2 regions of the Exiguobacterium sp. Helios genome follow, and region 1 is predicted to be linked to the other one. Evidence: a T-box and tRNA genes for the amino acid it is inferred to sense, from the RefSeq annotation. Region 1 holds a T-box; the other holds one or more tRNA genes.

Region 1 (10,867 bases):
CGTGTTCTTTCGTCAAACCAACTGTTTCCAGAAGATCGTATACCCGGTTGTTCCGCTCGTCTTTCGACTTGGCGAGACCGTGAATATCGATTCCTTCAGCAATGATGTCTCCGACTGTCATCCGTGGATTTAATGATGCATATGGATCTTGGAAAATCATTTGCATCGACCGGTTGAATTTCAGTTTTTCTTTGCGAGACTTTTTATTATGCACATTTTCACCTTTGAAGAGAACTTCACCGTCTGTCGCATCGTAAAGACCGATGATTGAACGCCCAGTCGTCGATTTTCCGCAACCGGACTCACCAACAAGACCAAGTACTTCACCTTCATAAATATCGAATGACAAGCCGTCGACGGCTTTGACGACGCGTCCTCGTCCGATATTAAAGTGTTGTTTTAAGTTTTTTACTTCAAGTAGTTTATTACGATTCTCCATTACTTTAGACCGCCTTTCAGAAGCGATTTCGCGAATGTGCTATCTGGACGATATTTCAGCGCAAGATCGCGGATGGCTACCGGTGGCTCTACATACGGTGCTTGTGGATGTAATAACCAAGTTGCCGCTTCATGAGTATCTGTGATCGGGAAGAACGGAGGTTCTTTCTCGAAATCAATTTTCATTGCGTACTGATTACGTGGTGCAAATGCATCACCGACTGGTGGGTGCAATAAGTTCGGTGGTGTTCCAGGAATTGCCGGTAAGTCTTGCGAACGATCGTCAGACGGTCGTGGCATTGATCCAAGCAGTCCCCATGTGTAAGGGTGACGTGGCTCATAGAAAATTTCATCGACCGTTCCTTTTTCAATCAACTTCCCAGCATACATAACCGCTACACGGTCTGCCATGTTCGCTACGACACCAAGATCGTGTGTAATGAAGATGATAGCTGTACCTGTTTTTTGCTGGATGTCTTTTAACAACTCAAGAATCTGTGCCTGAATCGTAACATCGAGTGCTGTCGTCGGCTCATCGGCAATCAAGACTTTAGGATTACAAGCCAGTGCAATCGCGATAACAATCCGTTGACGCATCCCGCCTGATAGTTGGTGCGGATATTGTTTCAGACGTGCTTCCGGGTTCGGAATTCCGACGAGTGTCAGTAATTCTAACGTCCGTTTTTTAGCTGCATCGCCTGTCAATCCCTGGTGGCGTTTCAAACCTTCGGCAATCTGTTTGAAGATGGTCATCGTCGGATTTAATGATGTCATCGGATCCTGGAAGATCATCGCGATATCACGACCACGTACTTTTTGCATCTCTTTATCAGAGAGTTTGACCAGATCACGGCCGTCAAACATGATTTCACCTTTTGTGATTTCACCGGGAGGATTCGGAATCAAACGCATGATAGCTTTTGATGTAACCGATTTACCTGAGCCGGATTCACCAACGATGGCAAGTGTTTCGCCTTTCTTTAAATCAAACGATACGCCGCGGACGGCTTGAACCGTCCCAGCATACGTATGGAAAGCGACAGTCAGGTCGCGTACTGATAAAATAGTTTCCATTGTGGATGAACTCCTCTCTTATTTCCGTTAGCGACGCAGACGTGGGTCGAACGCATCACGTAATCCATCGGCTAGCATGTTAAAGCTGATCATGACAAGTACGAGGATTGTCGATGGGATGACGAGCAAGTAAGGGAATGTTTTTAATTCTTTGTACCCTTCATTGATCAATGTACCCAGTGATGGTTGTGGTGGAGCAAGACCAAGACCGATGAAGCTTAGGAAAGCCTCGAAGAAGATTGCACCTGGAATCGTGAACATCAATGAAATGATGATTGTACCGAGTGTATTTGGAATCAAATGCTTGAATACTAAACGTGCGCTAGAAGCACCAAGTGTGCGTGCTGCAAGAACGAATTCCTGGTTCTTAAGTTTCAGGATCTGTCCGCGGACGAGTCGACTCATCCCAATCCAGCCGGTGATCGTCATCGCGAGGATGATGGTCGTGATTCCGGGTTCAAGAATCAAGATGAACAAGATGATTAAAATCAAGTTCGGAATCCCTGTCAGGATTTCCGCAATCCGTTGCATGATATTATCGACGCGTCCACCGTAGTAAGCAGAAATTCCGCCATACGTGACACCGACTAGAACATCAATGATTGCTGCGACAAGACCGATGAAGAGTGAAATTCGTGTTCCTTCCCAGACACGTGACCATAAGTCACGACCGAGATGGTCCGTACCAAACCAAAATGTATCTTTGACTTGTTTCGTTTCATAAAAATCGATTGGCTTTTCACCAAGTGTTGCCATTCCGTCAAAACCAGCCCACTCAAGACCTGTAATTTTTGGCGGTAGTTTAGCTTGAGTAATCGTTTGGGTATAAGCATCTCTACCGGACAACATCGGTCCGAAGAGTGATAACAGTGCGATGATGACGATGATGACGAGCGACAGGATTGCCGCTTTGTTTTTACGAAGGCGTGTCCAGGCATCCTGCCAGAAGTTTAAGCTTTTTCCGGCAATCCGCTCACCCGCTTGTTCATTAAATTCTACTGGTTGGAACAGTGATGAGTCGAACTGTTCTGCTTTTGCGTTTGAATTTTGTTCTGCCATTATTTGCTACCCCCCAAACGAATCCGTGGATCGACGACACCGTACAGAATATCGACGAGCAAGATCATAAAGATAAAGACTGCCGAGAAGAACAGCGTTGTCCCCATGATAACCGTATAGTCATTTTGTGTGATGGACGAAACGAACAATTCACCAAGACCCGGTACGGCAAAGATTTTTTCAATAACGAATGTTCCTGTAATCAAGGCTGCTGTCATTGGTCCAAGAATCGTGATGGCTGGAATCAAGGCGTTACGCACCATGTGTTTCCAAGTGATCGATTGACCGTCTAGGCCTTTTGCTTTAGCAAGTGTCACGTAATCCTGACCGGTGACTTCAAGCATCTCCGTTCGAACGAAACGGGCAATTGAGGCTGTTACTCCAAGCGATAAGGAAACGGTCGGAAGAATCGTATGTGCTGGACTTTCCCAGAAGGCTACTGGCAATACGCCCCATTTCACTCCGATATAATATTGAAGAAGTGACGCAAATACGAATGATGGCACGGAAATCCCTAGTACCGAAATGAACATCGCACCGTAATCAACTGCTGTATTGTGGCGAAGAGCCGCGACAACACCGAGGACAAGACCAAGAACTACACCGAGAATAAGGGCTTGAATACCTAATTGAGCGGATGGTCCAATTCGTTCCATAATCAAATCTGTTACTGGACGGCTGTCATATTTAAATGATACACCGAGGTCTCCTTGAACTAAGTTGACCATGTACGCTGCATAGCGTTGTGGAAGCGGATCATTCAAGTTGTACTTATCCCGCAGGATATCTAACTGTTCAGGAGAAAGTTTCTCCTGGTTTTGGAACGGTGAACCTGGTAACAGATCCATTAGGAAGAAAGTGAACGAAGCGATGAGTAAAAACGTCAGTACGCCGTAAACAAGGCGTTGAGCTAAATAACGGCCCATAGATGGCACCCCCTATAAAGATTTTCTGTTTTTTTCGAAACATCAATAAAATCAGTATGACCCAAAATTGTCGGAACATTCAAGAATTTTGTCGTAAAAATTAAAATTCTTTTTTATTTTGGACTGATTGACGCCCCCCTGGCCGCTGTTTTTTCACAGTTAACCAATATTTCAGAATTTTTCGTTTGATTCCATTATACTTTGCTAACAAAGTAATTAGAACCTATTTTTTACGAAAATTTCACATTTCTGCTAACAAAATGAGTTTCCATTCAGAAAAAATCGTATAAAACAGGAGCGTTCCTTGAAAACGTTCTCAAGGACGCTCCCATTTTCAATTACTTCACATCAACATATTTGTACTGGAAGTCAGCACCAAAAACTTGACGGTTAAAGTCTTTGACCGTCGGACGACTCAGGAATGCAGCACCCGCTTGATAAATCGGTGCGATCGCTTGGTCTTTTTCGATCAATTGTGACTCTGCTTGTTTAAAGAGATCAAGACGTTTTGCGACATCTGATTCTTCGTTGGCAGCGTTCAACAATTTATCGTAGGCAGACGATTTGTATTTGACGTCATTTTGACTGTTTGTCGATTCAAAGATCGATAAGTTCGACATTGGATCTTGATAGTCCGGACCCCAAAGCGCATAAGACATTTGGTAATCGCCTTTTGCTTCTAAATCCAGTTTATTTTTGAACGGTTGTTGTTTGATCGCAACAGTGACATTCGGAAGGTTTTTCTCAATCTGTCCCTTCATGTATTCACTGATTTTCTTCGCGTCTTCGCTATCGAATGACAAGAGTTCAATCGTTGCTTTCTTATCACCGTTTGCTTTTTTCCAAAGATCAGCTGCTTCTTTCGCATCCCGGTCGAACCAATTGATGTCGCTTGTATAGTCTTTACCTGCGTCATCTTTGATGAATTCTTTCGGAATGAAGCTTGTAGTCGGAATCGAACCGTTCGCAAGTAACGTATCCGTGATCCCTTTTGGATCGATTGCCCGTGCGATCGCTTTACGCGCATTGACGTTTTTCATTGTGGCGTCTTCATTGTTGAACTTCAAGTAAGCAATCGATGAACGGAGTGCGGTCTTGAATTCAGGTTTTGATTCATATGTCGCAACTTGCTCTGACGTGAGGCCGGCATAATCGATTTCGTCCGTATCATACAGGTTTACAACGGTAGAGTTATCTTTAACGACACTGATCGAGACCTCATCGAGTTTAACGGCATCTTTATCCCAATAGTTTTCGTTTTTCGTCAGAATACGTTTTGAATCCGTTTTCCAAGATGTCCAAACGAAAGGACCGTTGTAAAGAAGTTTATCCGGTTTAAGCGAGAAGTCTTTTTTGTTTTTGTTATAGAAATCTTCGCTGATTGGCGTATAAGTTCCGAATGATGTGAGTGAAAGGAAGTATGGTGCCGGACGTTCGAGTTTAACTTCAAGTGTCTTGTCGTCAATCGCTTTGACACCTAGCTCGTCGACTGGTTTTTTTCCTTGTGAGACATCAGCACCATTTTTGACCGTATCAAAGATGTATGCATAACCGGAAGCTGTTTTTGGATCGACGGCACGTTTCCATGCAAATTCAAAATCCTGTGCTTTGACTGGTGTACCATCTGACCATTTAGAATCACGAAGCGTAAACGTATATGTGAGGTTATCACTTGAGATATCTGTTTTTTCAGCAAGTGCCGGAATCGCTTTCCCGTCTTTGTCTAACCGGTAAAGACCTTCCATCGTGTTTCCGATCATGTTGAACGCAACTGCATCTGTTGCTTGTGCCGGATCGACCGTCGTAATATCAGAAGTATCCGTTAATCGTAAAACTTTTTTGCCTTTAGAAGAACCTGCATCTTTATCTCCGTCACCTGTTGTTGAACAACCTGCAAGTACAACGCTTCCTGCAAGCATAACTGATAACGCGAGACCGACTGTTTTTTTATTCATCGGTGAGTCATCTCCTTTTCATTTTCAAAACCGCTTAATATAAACGATTTTTGGACATCTCGTCGAAACTGCCTCAACGTTCCCCAAAACGCATTGACCTAGTTTCAAAAACTTAAACGAAGTGATAAATTGATTTTATGTGAGAATAACAATATCGTCAAGTGAATAGTCACACTATTTGCTATTTTATACGTCCTGAATAGTACAGAGTCGTAACAATCCTTGACTTTGCGTATAATGAAATCATCATCTTGCCGTAGGAGGTTCATCATGTCTGCTAAACTATTACGCCCGCTTCTGATTGCTTTGATTTTAACAACTGTCTACACGATTTGGGCCGTCGCCACCGACGCTACCCATTCATTTGTTTATCACTTGTCAGGCGGCTTGTTCATTGCCGGCTTCCTGTTACTTGCTATCGGATTCTTCTCCAATATGTCTGCCAATGGATTTTTTAAAGGCATCACTGCAGGCTTTAAAAAGCAACGGGAAGCGAAGTTACGGGAAGTCGATGGGGATTATTACGAGGACGAGGATGAAGAAAGTGAACTTTTAGAAGCAAAACAAAAGCGGGCTTCTAACCGGACGGTTCCTTATCTCTCGAGTGGTTTTATTTGTATCGTCGTCTCTTTACTCTTATCGTTCATTTGACGGAATTTTGATGACGATTAGAAGAAACATGTGCTAAAGTGGAGATAACGTTATACGAGAACACAGTGATGGAGAGTAGTACATCTGATAACCACTTATAGAGAGTCCATGGATGGTGGAAATGGACAGTCGGCGCAGATGGAATGGACTTCGGAGTGGCTGATTCGAAATGATGTAGAATCAGACGGGTCTGCCCGTTACAGCAAATGAGCGGCTAGTTTTCTAGCAACTTGGGTGGCAACGCGATGACTCGTCCCTTGAATGATTCAAGGGATGTGTCATCTTTTTTATTTCATTTTTTGGAGGGATTCTCATGAAAACGATTTTTTCAGGCATTAAGCCAACGGGTACGGTGACGCTTGGTAACTACATTGGCGCGATGAAACACTTTGTTAATCTGCAGGACGAACACGATGCATATTACTGTATCGTCGACTTACATTCCATCACGGTCGAAATTGACCGGATTGAACTTATGAACAATACACGGGCGCTTGCTGCACTTTATATCGCAAGCGGACTCAATCCTGAAAAATCAACAATCTTCGTCCAGTCGGAAGTTAAAGCGCACGCTCAGCTCGGGTGGATGCTGACATGTCTGTCCGGTATGGGTGAACTGGAACGTATGACACAATATAAAGATAAGTCGCAAGGCAAAGACCGGATTGGTGCTGGATTATTTGTTTATCCAACCTTGATGGCAGCCGATATTCTCTTATATGATGCAGAGCTTGTTCCAGTCGGCGACGATCAAAAACAACATATCGAGTTGACACGTGACTTAGCGCAACGTTTTAACAGCCGCTATTACGAAACATTTAAAATGCCGGAGCCGGTCATCGCCGAAACGGGTGCCCGTATCATGAGCTTGACGTCTCCCGATAAAAAGATGTCAAAAACGGATACAAATCCAAAAGGCTATATTTCGATGCTCGACGCTCCGGACGTGATTCGCAAAAAAATCAAGTCTGCCGTAACGGATTCCGAGGGGATCGTTCGATTTGACCGGGAAAACAAACCGGGCGTCTCAAACTTGCTCGAAATTTATTCATTGCTGGCTGGTATTTCAATCAAAGACTTGGAAGCAAAGTATGATGGATTGAACTATGGTGTATTTAAATCAGATGTCGCAGAAGTCATCGTTGCTGAACTAGAACCGATCCAGCAACGTTATTACGACTTAATTGATTCAGAAGAACTCGATTTGATTCTTGACAATGGTCGCGACAAAGCAGATCTGGTTGCTTCACGTAAATTGGCGAAAGTCGAAAAAGCGATGGGACTCCAACGGAAACGCGCAAAAGTAAAGAAATAATTTTAGGTGTCTTTCAACGATTCTTGCCTTTCTTCTTATTTTTTTAGAAGAAAGGTTTTTTTATTTGCGCAACAAAAAAAGCGCTCCCAGTTAAGGGAACGCTTTTTATACTTATTTACCTTCGATTGAAGCCCATTTGTACGAGAAATCTGCGCCGAAGTTATGTTCGACAATCCCTTTAACGTATGGTTTAACCATGAATGCACGTCCACGCTGATAAACAGGCGAGATGGCTGCAGAATCAAGAAGGATTTTCTCTGCTTCTTGAAGCTCTGACCAACGTTTTGTAGCATCCGTTTGTGTTTTTGCATCGTTGATGAGTTTATCGTACTCTTTATCTGACCACTTACCACGGTTGTATGGTCCGTCAGTCAAGAAGAGATCGAGGAACGTCATTGGATCTTGGTAGTCAGGACCCCAGCCGGCGAATGAGAACTCAAAGTCGCCTTTGTTTTCGAGATCAAGTTTGTTTTTGAACGGTTGTTGCTTGATTGTGACTTTCATGCCTGGAAGGTTCTTCTCAAGCTCACCTTTCAAGAACTCACCGATTTTCTTCGCGTCATCACTATCGTAGTTAAGAAGCTCAAGTTCAACCGATTTTTGACCGATTTCTTTTAAGCCCTCTTCCCATAGTTTTTTCGCTTCGTCTGCATTGTACTCGTTGAATGTCGGGTACTTTTCACGGAAGTCTTTTCCGTCAGCATCTTTCGCGAAATCTTTTGGTACGAGATAGTTTGCAGGAAGTGATCCGTTCGCCAAGATGACGTCCGTGATTCCTTTTTTATTGTAACCCATGTCGATTGCGCGACGGATTTTTTCGTTGTTTAATGCTTTGACTTTCGTGTTCAAGTAAAGGTAGAAGATTGTAGATTCACCCTTTGTTTTGAACTCGTCATTATCTTGATACTGAGCAACGAATTCTGAAGAGAGACCAGCACGGTCGATATCGCCTTTTTCGTAAAGGTTAACTGCTGTTGAAGTTTCTTTAACGACCTTGACGTTGATTGTGTTCAACTTGACGCTATCTTTATCCCAATAGTTGTCGTTTTTGACCATTTTCCAGCCTTGTTCACGTGTCCATTCTGTTAACTTGAATGGTCCGTTGTAAAGTGATTTATCTGCTGTCGAACCGAAGTCCTTACCGATTTTTTTCGAAAGTTCTTCCGATTTCGGCATGAATGGACCGAATCCAGTTAAACCAAGGAAGTAATCCGCTGGTGCTTTCAATTTGACTTCGAATGTCTTGTCGTCAACTGCTTTGACGCCAACCGCATCACGCTCGCCTTTTTTCGTGTTGTATTCTTCAGCACCTTCGATGTTGTAGAAGACATACGCGTATTGCGAAGCATTTTCCGGGTTCAAGACTTCTTTCCAAGCATATTCGAAGTCTTTTGCTGTGATTGGTGTACCGTCCGACCATTTAGCATCACGTAGCTTGAATGTGTACGTCAATTTATCGTCAGAAACTGTGTGACTTTCAGCAATACCTGGTGTCGGCTGTTGCTTGTCATCTAAACGATAAAGACCTTCCATCGTGTTGTTCAAGACGTTGAACGACACGGCATCCGTAGAAGTTGTTGGGTTAAGCGTCGGAATATCAGCACTTTCGATCAAGTTTAGCGTTTGCTCACTTGATTTTTTGTCTGAACTTTTGTCGCCCGATGATGTGTCATTTGAATCAGTCGTCGAACAAGCTGCAAGGAACGCGCTTGAAACGAGGGCTACAGATGTAGCCAGTGCAAAACTTTTCTTTTTCATGATACGATGACCCCCCTAAAATTTCCAAAGCTAGTAATCTAAGGTTTTTGAGCGAAAAAAAAAGTCGTTACTTTTATTCGACCAAAACCTCTCGTTACAAATAGTTTACAATGTTCTGATAATTTTGCAAACCTTTTATCCGATTTTTCTAAATATTTTTTCAAAACAATTTGAAAATAAGTGGAATTTTTAGTTTTTTGTGTGACTTTTTATAAAATAAAGCTAAATTTCTTTATTCAAAAAAAGCGATTTAACGGTCATCCGAACCGTTAAATCGCTTTTCCTTATTCTATTCCTATGCGATATTACGCGTGATAGCGTTTAAAGACGAGTGAAGCATTATGACCACCGAACCCAAGCGAGTTGCTGAGAGCATACTCCACATCCCATGACCGGCTTCCCTCGCGCACGTAATCAAGATCACACCCTTCACTCGGTTGTTCCAAATGAATCGTCGGGTGAACGATTTGTTCTTGCAACGATTTAATTGTCGCGATGGCTTCTACTCCACCGGCACCGCCTAGTAAATGACCAATCATCGACTTCGTCGAGTTGATGGCTAATTTTTCAGCATGATTTCCAAATACGGTATGGATCGCTTTCGTTTCAAGTACATCATTCATCGGCGTACTTGTTCCATGAGCATTAATATATTGAACGGCGGCCGGTTCAATACCTGCATCTTGAATCGCCATCGCCATTGCGCGCGCTCCGCCGTCGCCGTCTGGATCTGGTGCTGTGATATGGTAAGCATCGGCTGTTAATCCGTATCCGCTGACTTCTGCATAGATTTTGGCACCGCGGGCAATCGCATGTTCATACTCTTCAAGTACCAGGATTCCGGCACCCTCTCCCATGACAAATCCGTCACGGCCTTCATCAAACGGACGGCTTGCCGTGTTTGGATCATGGTTCGTCGACATCGCTTTATTGGCACAAAAACCAGCAAAAGCAAGATTGGTAATCGGTGCTTCTGCTCCACCGGCAATCATGACGTCCGCGTCGCCGCGTTCAATGACGCGTAACGCTTCACCAATCGCGTTTGTACCGGAAGCACATGCAGTGACGGAACAGTTATTCGGTCCTTTTGCTCCTGTATAAATCGAAACTTGGCCACTTGCCATGTTTGGAATCATCATTGGAATGAAGAATGGACTGACACGACGATGTCCCCGTTCAAAATAGATTTTCGCCTGTTTTTCAATCGTCTCGACGCCGCCGATTCCTGATCCGATCCAGACGCCGATACGTTCAGCATTGGCTTTAACATCCAGTTCAGCATTTTTGACGGCTTCCATACTTGCGACGAGCGAATAATGAACAAAACGGTCCATTTTCCGGGCTTCCTTTGCTTCGATGAATTCCGTGACATCAAAATTCTGTAATTCTCCTGTTACTTTCGTCGGATACTCATCGATATCAAGACGTTCCATCGGACGAATCCCGTTTTCACCGGCTTTTAACGCATTCCAGAATGTATCGACATCATTACCGATTGGCGTCAGTGCGCCCATACCTGTTACTACTACACGTTTTCTCATCATTTTATGTGTTCTCCCCTTTAGTCCAAGTAATGTAAGCTGCCCCCCATGTCAAACCTGCGCCGAATCCGGCGAGGACAAGTGTCGTCCCCGGTGACAATCTTCCTTGTCGCCGTGCCTCTTCTAGTGCAAGTGGTATTGACGCAGCAG
Region 2 (9,331 bases), 1.4 Mb from region 1:
ACGGCATCGAACTCGCAGCAACATCCTATCTTGGAAAACATTCAAAAGATTTAAACTGGGCGGAAGTCAGCTATTTGGCTTCGATTCCAAACAATCCGTCTCTTTACAATCCATTGCGGTTTCCGAAAAATACAAGCAAACGCCAACAACGCATTTTAAAAGCTTTGCAGCAGACGCAAAACATTTCAAACAAAGCCCGGAAGCAGTCGGTCAACCTTTCGTTTCATAAGCCGACCATCCGGTATCCTGATTACATTGATGCCAGCGTATCAGAAGCAATCCGCCAAACAGCCGCTTTAAAAAATTTGAGCATGTCACAGGCTGAACAGTATTTACATCAACATGGCGCCGTCATTCAGACTTATCTTGATCCGGCAGAACAGACGCGGGCCAAACAAGCGATTCAACAACTCCCCCAACCGATTGAAGGCGCTTACGTCGGAATCGATGGAGATACACGTGGTGTAACAGCACTTGTCGGCAACAAGTCCAATGTACCGGGACAGCTCAACCGGGCGGTTCAGTCTTACCGTCAGCCTGGGTCAACGTTGAAACCATTACTTGTTTATGGTCCCTACCTTGAAAAGACGAAAAAAACATTAACGAGTCGATTGGACGGAAGTCCTGTTTGTTTTGACGGGTACTGTCCGCAAAACAGTAGCAACCGGATTCTCGGAAGCGTGACGATTGCTGATGCGATTGCTTACTCCTACAATACACCAGCCTTACGTGCTTTTTCTGTTTCGTTTAATGAAGGATTGAAGACGATCCGACCGTTCCGGTTCAGTCAATGGACGGAAGAAGATAATTCCTACAACAGTGCATTAGGCGGGTTGAAGTATGGCGTCAGTCCACTTGAACTGACTAGTGCCTATACAACCTTTGTCAATGATGGACTTTACAGTCCCTCTTCGATGATCCGCACCATCACGACGGATCAGGGAGCACTTTACCGGCATACGATGTCAACGGACCGGATCTGGTCGAGCCGGACAAACCAATTACTGCGCAAAGGGCTCCACAACGTCATGACCTATGGAACAGGACGCTTGGGTTATGATTCTAATTTTGCCTATACAGGAGGCAAGACCGGTACGACAAACGACAATAAAGACATGTGGTTTGTCGGCATAAAGAATCAACATGTCGGAGGAATCTGGCTTGGGGCAGATATTCCCCGTGCCTTCCCAAGCGAAGCGAACAGTACATTACAGGTCAGAACGTGGGCTTCGATTGTCCAATGACTTATTTCGTAAACAAAACGGCTTGTCCTAGCGAATTGAACAAGCTCAGTCCGACCCAGGTCAATCCGGCCAGTAACATGCCCCATGCCAGAAAAAGAAATACCACTAGTCCGATGGCTCCTGCAGTGGAGGTCATTTTACTGATTTGAAACACGTAAAAGAAAAAATAGATTAAAAAAGAACTTGCCAGTACGAGACAAACTAACGGGAACGATGTCATGAATGCAAAACTGATGCATCCTCCGATTAACAGGAGAATACTGCCGGGGCGTAACATACTCAATGTCGTTCCCACCTGTTCTTTGATGAAAAACGCAAACCCAAGCTGATTAATCGTATCGGAAATCAGTTTCAAAGAACTGAAGATCATGAAATAAATGATTAAAAAGCCAAGCCATACGAGCAACTTCGTGTTACGTGCACTAAGTATTTGTAGTAGCTCGTCGTACACCCCGACGTCATTCAACCACGTCAGTGCAAGCTCAGACGTAGCAATCGCAAGAGACGTACTGAACAGCAGGATGCTGATCAGAGGGGCATAACTCAATAAGTAGACGTTCGTCCGCATTTCGAATCTCCATTCATAGAAATTTCATATGTAGCACACAATTACACTTACAAGTATACTATAATAGATTATATCGGTTATTGAGACTAAAGGGGGAAGCAAAAATGGCATTTATTTTAATGGTAGGCGTTAGCCTCGCTTTCTTGACAGCGATTTTTACTGCAGGCTACAACAAAAAACCTGAAGGTAACGAATAAAACAAATCCCCCTGCCCGTTCATTCGGGTCAGGGGGATCTGTTGTTTTACAGTAGATTCGCATATCCTTGTTGCCGGAGTGCTTCATACACGATGATGGCAGCCGTGTTCGAGACATTGAGCGAACGAACAAGATTCGATTGCGGAAGACGGATGCAACGATCCAGATTCTCATCAATGACGTTTAACGGTAATCCTTTTGTTTCGCGTCCGAAAACAAAAAAGTAGTCTTCTTCAACGTTCGATAAATCCACTTGGCTTGGATATTTTTCGCCATACTTCGTGATATAGTAGAACGTCCCATCTGGGTGTTTATCCCACAACTCTTCCAACGAATCATGATACCTTACATCAACGAACTCCCAATAATCAAGACCTGCCCGTTTCAACTGTTTATCATCCGTTGAAAACCCAAGCGGTCGTATTAAATGTAAGACTGAATGCGTCGCTGCGCATGTCCGTGAAATATTACCTGTATTTTGTGGAATTTCTGGTTGATACATGACGACGTGAATGGCCATTAATTCTTCTCTCCTAACTCACGCGCAAGCAGCGCTTCTTTATGGGCAATGCCACTGGCAAAACCCGTCATTTTACCGGATGCCCCAATAATCCGGTGACAGGGATAAATCAAAGCGATTGGATTCCGATTCAAAGCACCTCCGACTGCACGGGCCGCCTTTTCGGAACCAATCATTCGTGCCAGTTGTCCATAACTTGCTGTCTGGCCGAACGGAATCAATCTCAACGCTTCCAAGACACGCTGCTGGAAGACGGTCACTTCTAGCCGGCAAGGAACGTCATCCAATGCGCCCGGCTGTCCTCGTTCATATGCTTCAAGTGCATCGGCTAGAAAATCAGGCAACGGTGCCTCATAATAGGCAGCTTCGTCAAGATATTGCTTCAGACGATTCATGTCATGTCCAAAATCGAGATAGACGACTTCATCTTCTTCCCACCCGATAACCAACTCACCAAACGTATAGGTCAATTTTTTATACGGCATGCCCGCTCCCCCATTCCTCAAGCAAACGATTCCCTTCCACTTGAACATCTTCCGCAGAATCAGTCAACAGACGCCCTTGGATATAGTCTTTTGCTTCTTGACCGGCAATCCGACCAATTGCCCAGACGGCAAGGGCTCGCATATCTTCCCGCTGATCGGTTTCAGCCATCACTCGCAAAGCCTCGAGTGCCGTCCGGTCTTGATAATGTACGAGCGCACAGACGGCGTTACGTTGAATTGGTTTTTTCCCACGCCATGCACCCGATAATGAACCAAACCGTGTTTTAAATTCACGATTACTAAGAGAAAGCAACGGAATGAGTAACGGTTTGACCTGTTCCGGATCAGGTTGCAGTTCGCTGTGTTGTGTGGCATGTTTTTTCCGGTTGTATGGACAAACTTGCTGACAGGTATCACAACCGTATAAACGATTTCCGAGGGCATATCGGAAATGTTCAGGAATCAGAGTCTTCGTTTGCGTAATGAACGAGATGCAACGTTTCGCATCGATGACACCCGGTTCAATCAGTGCATCCGTTGGACAAGCATCGAGACATTTATTGCAGGAACCGCACAACTCTTCGACCGGCTCATCCGGAGGCAGATATTGATCTGTAATCAATTCTCCTAAATAAAGATAAGAACCATGTTCCTCGCTAATGATGGAACAGTTTTTCCCGCTGAATCCGATCCCTGCCCGTTCTGCGACCGCACGATCGACCAGTTCTCCCGTGTCGACCATCGAACGTGATCGAGCTCCGGGGATCAGTTCTTGAATTTTTTCTTCCAGCAATGTCAATCGCTGCTTCAGAGCCTGATGGTAGTCCAGTCCCCAAGAAGAACGTCCAAAGATTCCGCGCCGTTCCCCTTCTTTTCCACGCGGAGCATCCTTGAGCTTACTTGGATAAGCGACGGCGATTGCGATGATGGAGACGGCATCATCCAGTAACAGCGTTGGTGTCGTCCGCCGTTCAAGATCGGGTTCTTCAAATCCGGAAGCATATCCTTTTTCTTGTTGTTGAATGAGACGCTGTTTCATCACCAGAAAAGGATCCGCTGTCGTAATACGGAATTCATCGATACCAATTTCTTTGGCATACCTCTGCAATTCTTTTTTCAACAATTCCCCCTGCATCGTATCTCTCCTTTCGCTTGTTTATCTCCATGCTAAACAAAAAGAGCAAAGTGTCAATTAAAAACGACACGTTGCTCTTTTCAGGTAAGCGGGTGAAGGGAATCGAACCCTCATCATCAGCTTGGAAGGCTGAGGTTTTACCACTAAACTACACCCGCATAATCAGGTGAATCTTAAATGAGATCGTACAAAGGTAAAAGCGGGTGAAGGGAATCGAACCCTCATCATCAGCTTGGAAGGCTGAGGTTTTACCACTAAACTACACCCGCAAGATACCGGTGGTCGGAATCGAACCGACACTCCAAAGGAACACGATTTTGAGTCGTGCGCGTCTACCAGTTCCGCCACACCGGCACAATCTCTTGCAAAACTATTCAATTAAGAATTATTGGAGGCGCCAGTCAGAATCGAACTGACGATAGAGGAGTTGCAGTCCTCTGCCTTACCACTTGGCTATGGCGCCATTTATTGGAGCGGAAGACGGGATTCGAACCCGCGACCCCGACCTTGGCAAGGTCGTATTCTACCACTGAACTACTTCCGCACAAAAAGCTGGGCTGGAAGGGATCGAACCTTCGCATGCTGGAATCAAAATCCAGTGCCTTACCACTTGGCCACAGCCCAATAATAAAAGGGCGACTGATGGGAATTGAACCCACGAATGCCGGAATCACAATCCGGTGCGTTAACCACTTCGCCACAATCGCCATAATAATAAAACAGGGGCAGCAGGAATCGAACCCGCGCTGACGGTTTTGGAGACCGTAGTTCTACCGCTAAACTATGCCCCTAAAGTGGTGGGGGGGGGCGGATTCGAACCGCCGAACCCGAGGGAGCGGATTTACAGTCCGCCGCGTTTAGCCACTTCGCTACCCCCCCACAAATGGGAAAACATTAAAAATCATATGGTGGCTTTGGACGGAATCGAACCGCCGACACGAGGATTTTCAGTCCTCTGCTCTACCGACTGAGCTACAAAGCCTTAATAATGGCGGTCCTGACGGGATTCGAACCCGCGATCTCCTGCGTGACAGGCAGGCATGTTAACCGCTACACCACAGGACCGTATGTAATAATTGCGGGGGCCGGATTTGAACCGACGACCTTTGGGTTATGAGCCCAACGAGCTACCAGACTGCTCCACCCCGCGATGATAAAAAATGGTGACCCGTACGGGAATCGAACCCGTGATACCGCCGTGAAAGGGCGGTGTCTTAACCGCTTGACCAACGGGCCATTTTATAATTGAAAATGTTATGGCGGAGAGCAAGGGATTCGAACCCTTGAGACGCTTATGACGCCTACACGATTTCCAATCGTGCTCCTTCGGCCACTCGGACAGCTCTCCATTGCATGTGGTGAAGAAGTAATAAATGGCTCCGCAAGTAGGATTTGAACCTACGACCTACCGGTTAACAGCCGGTTGCTCTACCACTGAGCTATTGCGGAACGATCGCCTGGCAGCGTCCTATCCTCACAGGGGGAAGCCCCCAACTACTTTCGGCGTTCAAGTGCTTAACTTCCGTGTTCGGCATGGGAACGGGTGTGACCACTTGGCTATCGTCACCAGACGACGGGCTCGCGCCCTCAAAACTGAAGTCATCAACAAGATCATCTGCTAGAACAAGGCCTCGACCGATTAGTATCACTCAGCTCCGCATGTCGCCATGCTTCCACCCGTGACCTATCTACCTCATCGTCTCTGAGGGGTCTTTCTTGATTACTCAAAGGGAAATCTCATCTTGGAGGGGGCTTCATGCTTAGATGCTTTCAGCATTTATCCCGTCCGCACGTAGCTACCCAGCGATGCTCCTGGCGGAACAACTGGTACACCAGCGGTGCGTCCATCCCGGTCCTCTCGTACTAAGGACAGCTCTCCTCAAATTTCCTGCGCCCACGACGGATAGGGACCGAACTGTCTCACGACGTTCTGAACCCAGCTCGCGTACCGCTTTAATGGGCGAACAGCCCAACCCTTGGGACCTACTCCAGCCCCAGGATGCGATGAGCCGACATCGAGGTGCCAAACCTCCCCGTCGATGTGGACTCTTGGGGGAGATCAGCCTGTTATCCCCAGGGTAGCTTTTATCCGTTGAGCGATGGCCCTTCCATGCGGAACCACCGGATCACTAAGCCCGACTTTCGTCCCTGCTCGACTTGTAGGTCTCGCAGTCAAGCTCCCTTCTGCCTTTGCGCTCTACGAATGATTTCCAACCATTCTGAGGGAACCTTTGGGCGCCTCCGTTACTGTTTAGGAGGCGACCGCCCCAGTCAAACTACCCGCCTGACACGGTCCTCCAGCCGGATGACGGCTGCGAGTTAGAGACTCTATGCATGAAGGGCGGTATCCCAAGGGTGACTCCTCCGAAGCTGGCGCTCCGGTCTCGACGTCTCCCGCCTATCCTGTACATCATGCACAAAGCCTCAATATCAGGCTGTAGTAAAGCTCCATGGGGTCTTTCCGTCCTGTCGCGGGTAACCTGCATCTTCACAGGTACTATGATTTCACCGGGTCTCTCGTTGAGACAGTGCCCAAATCGTTACGCCTTTCGTGCGGGTCGGAACTTACCCGACAAGGAATTTCGCTACCTTAGGACCGTTATAGTTACGGCCGCCGTTTACTGGGGCTTCGGTTCAAAGCTTCGCTTGCGCTAACCCATCCCCTTAACCTTCCAGCACCGGGCAGGCGTCAGCCCCTATACGTCATCTTGCGATTTAGCAGAGACCTGTGTTTTTGCTAAACAGTCGTTTGGGCCTATTCACTGCGGCTCTACTCATGTAGAGCGTCCCTTCTCCCGAAGTTACGGGACCATTTTGCCGAGTTCCTTAACGAGAGTTATCCCGCGCGTCTTAGAATTCTCATCCCGCCTACCTGTGTCGGTTTACGGTACTGGCACCTTCCACCTCACTAGAGGCTTTTCTTGGCAGTGTGAAATCGTGACCTTCGTCCCTACGGGACTCCGCATCGTTCCTCGACTTTGGTGCCTGACGGATTTGCCAATCAGACGGTCTCGAAACTTACACATGCACTTCCATCCGCATGCGTCACTATCCTCCTGCGTCCCCCCATTGTTCAAACGGTGGATCGGTGGTACAGGAATATCAACCTGTTATCCATCGCCTACGCCTTTCGGCCTCGGCTTAGGTCCAGACTAACCCTGAGCGGACGAGCCTTCCTCAGGAAACCTTGGGCTTTCGACGGAGGGGATTCTCACCCCTCTTTTCGCTACTCACACCGGCATTCTCACTTCCAAACGCTCCACTGCTCCTTACGGTACAGCTTCACAGCGGTTTGGAACGCTCCCCTACCATTCCTTACGGAATCCGCAGCTTCGGTGGTATGTTTAGCCCCGTTACATTTTCGGCGCGGCGCCACTCGACTAGTGAGCTATTACGCACTCTTTGAATGGTGGCTGCTTCTAAGCCAACATCCTAGCTGTCTAGGCAGCGCCACATCCTTTTCCACTTAACATACACTTTGGGACCTTAGCTGGCGGTCTGGGCTGTTTCCCTCTTGACTACGGATCTTATCACTCGCAGTCTGACTCCCGAGTATAAGTTGCCGGCATTCGGAGTTTAACTGAATTCGGTAACCCTGTGGGGGCCCCTAGTCCAATCAGTGCTCTACCTCCGGAACTCTCAACCTCGAGGCTAGCCCTAAAGCTATTTCGGGGAGAACCAGCTATCTCCAGGTTCGATTGGCATTTCACCGCTACCCACACCTCATCCCCGCACTTTTCAACGTGCGTGGGTTCGGACCTCCAGTCAGTGTTACCTGACCTTCATCCTGGACATGGGTAGATCACCTGGTTTCGGGTCTACGACAACGCACTATGGCGCCCTATTCAGACTCGCTTTCGCTACGGCTCCGCCTCATCAGCTTAACCTCGCGCGCTATCGTAACTCGCCGGTTCATTCTACAAAAGGCACGCCATCACCCATTAACGGGCTCTGACTACTTGTAGGCATACGGTTTCAGGATCTATTTCACTCCCCTTCCGGGGTGCTTTTCACCTTTCCCTCACGGTACTGGTTCACTATCGGTCACTAGGGAGTATTTAGCCTTGGGAGATGGTCCTCCCGGATTCCGACGGGGTTTCACGTGTCCCGCCGTACTCAGGATCCACTCTGGAGGGAAAACAGTTTCAGCTACAGGGCTGTCACCTTCTTCGGCCGACCTTTCCAGGTCGTTCACCTACTGTCTTCCTTTTTGACTCCGTATAGAGTGTCCTACAACCCCGGAGAGCATGCTCTCCGGTTTGGGCTGTTCCCGTTTCGCTCGCCGCTACTCAGGGAATCGCATTTGCTTTCTCTTCCTCCGGGTACTTAGATGTTTCAGTTCCCCGGGTCTGCCTCACGCTACACTATGTATTCATGTAACATGTCCCATCCCATTACGGATGGTGGGTTCCCCCATTCGGAAATCCTCGGATCAAAGCATACTTACTGCTCCCCGAAGCATATCGCTGTTCGTCGCGTCCTTCATCGGCTCCTAGTGCCAAGGCATCCACCGTACGCCCTTCATACCTTGATCTAGCATTTTGGTATTCTAAGAACACACGTCTAATGACATGGTTATAAAAATTTGATGTCTTGTTGATGTCTTCAGTTTTCAAGGTGCGAGTGTCTCTTGCGAGACTGAGAGACGAGCTCTCAAAACTGAACGATGGGCATGTCCCGTAAGGGACGTTTTCCTTAGAAAGGAGGTGATCCAGCCGCACCTTCCGATACGGCTACCTTGTTACGACTTCACCCCAATCATCTACCCCACCTTCGACGGCTGGCTCCTTGCGGTTACCTCACCGGCTTCGGGTGTTGCAAACTCTCGTGGTGTGACGGGCGGTGTGTACAAGACCCGGGAACGTATTCACCGCAGTATGCTGACCTGCGATTACTAGCGATTCCGACTTCATGCAGGCGAGTTGCAGCCTGCAATCCGAACTGGGAACGGCTTTCTGGGATTGGCTCCACCTCGCGGTCTCGCTGCCCTTTGTACCGTCCATTGTAGCACGTGTGTAGCCCAACTCATAAGGGGCATGATGATTTGACGTCATCCCCACCTTCCTCCGGTTTGTCACCGGCAGTCTCCCTAGAGTGCCCAACTGAATGCTGGCAACTAAGGATAGGGGTTGCGCTCGTTGCGGGACTTAACCCAACATCTCACGACACGAGCTGACGACAA

Evidence for each region. The T-box of region 1 lies ahead of trpS (tryptophan--tRNA ligase). A T-box ahead of a tRNA ligase gene usually reads a tRNA of that ligase, here a tRNA-Trp.
Region 2: it encodes a tRNA-Trp, which carries the amino acid that the T-box ahead of trpS (tryptophan--tRNA ligase) is inferred to sense. The anticodon was not compared.

What each region holds. Positions count from the first base shown of each region.
Region 1 covers NZ_CP053557.1:2,295,614-2,306,480, forward strand. Annotated here, with positions in the region: gene HNY42_RS12055 (ABC transporter ATP-binding protein) at 1-439, opposite strand, end outside; gene HNY42_RS12060 (ABC transporter ATP-binding protein) at 439-1,512, opposite strand; gene opp3C (oligopeptide ABC transporter permease) at 1,540-2,571, opposite strand; gene opp3b (oligopeptide ABC transporter permease) at 2,571-3,497, opposite strand; gene HNY42_RS12075 (peptide ABC transporter substrate-binding protein) at 3,836-5,452, opposite strand; gene HNY42_RS12080 (DUF3899 domain-containing protein) at 5,723-6,103, shown strand; T-box leader at 6,160-6,364, shown strand; gene trpS (tryptophan--tRNA ligase) at 6,417-7,418, shown strand; gene HNY42_RS12090 (peptide ABC transporter substrate-binding protein) at 7,530-9,176, opposite strand; gene fabF (beta-ketoacyl-ACP synthase II) at 9,482-10,720, opposite strand; gene HNY42_RS12100 (beta-ketoacyl-ACP synthase III) at 10,722-10,867, opposite strand, start outside.
Region 2 covers NZ_CP053557.1:937,383-946,713, reverse strand. Annotated here, with positions in the region: gene HNY42_RS04925 (transglycosylase domain-containing protein) at 1-1,244, shown strand, start outside; gene HNY42_RS04920 (DUF5366 family protein) at 1,246-1,812, opposite strand; gene trmL (tRNA (uridine(34)/cytosine(34)/5-carboxymethylaminomethyluridine(34)-2'-O)-methyltransferase TrmL) at 2,056-2,529, opposite strand; gene HNY42_RS04910 (methylated-DNA--[protein]-cysteine S-methyltransferase) at 2,529-3,014, opposite strand; gene queG (tRNA epoxyqueuosine(34) reductase QueG) at 3,004-4,149, opposite strand; tRNA gene HNY42_RS04900 (tRNA-Gly) at 4,237-4,307, opposite strand; tRNA gene HNY42_RS04895 (tRNA-Gly) at 4,348-4,418, opposite strand; tRNA gene HNY42_RS04890 (tRNA-Leu) at 4,423-4,503, opposite strand; tRNA gene HNY42_RS04885 (tRNA-Cys) at 4,539-4,612, opposite strand; tRNA gene HNY42_RS04880 (tRNA-Gly) at 4,619-4,693, opposite strand; tRNA gene HNY42_RS04875 (tRNA-Gln) at 4,702-4,773, opposite strand; tRNA gene HNY42_RS04870 (tRNA-His) at 4,784-4,856, opposite strand; tRNA gene HNY42_RS04865 (tRNA-Trp) at 4,870-4,940, opposite strand; tRNA gene HNY42_RS04860 (tRNA-Tyr) at 4,945-5,028, opposite strand; tRNA gene HNY42_RS04855 (tRNA-Phe) at 5,056-5,131, opposite strand; tRNA gene HNY42_RS04850 (tRNA-Asp) at 5,139-5,214, opposite strand; tRNA gene HNY42_RS04845 (tRNA-Met) at 5,226-5,299, opposite strand; tRNA gene HNY42_RS04840 (tRNA-Glu) at 5,311-5,385, opposite strand; tRNA gene HNY42_RS04835 (tRNA-Ser) at 5,407-5,497, opposite strand; tRNA gene HNY42_RS04830 (tRNA-Asn) at 5,524-5,598, opposite strand; rRNA gene rrf (5S ribosomal RNA) at 5,605-5,720, opposite strand; rRNA gene HNY42_RS04820 (23S ribosomal RNA) at 5,769-8,683, opposite strand; rRNA gene HNY42_RS04815 (16S ribosomal RNA) at 8,849-9,331, opposite strand, start outside.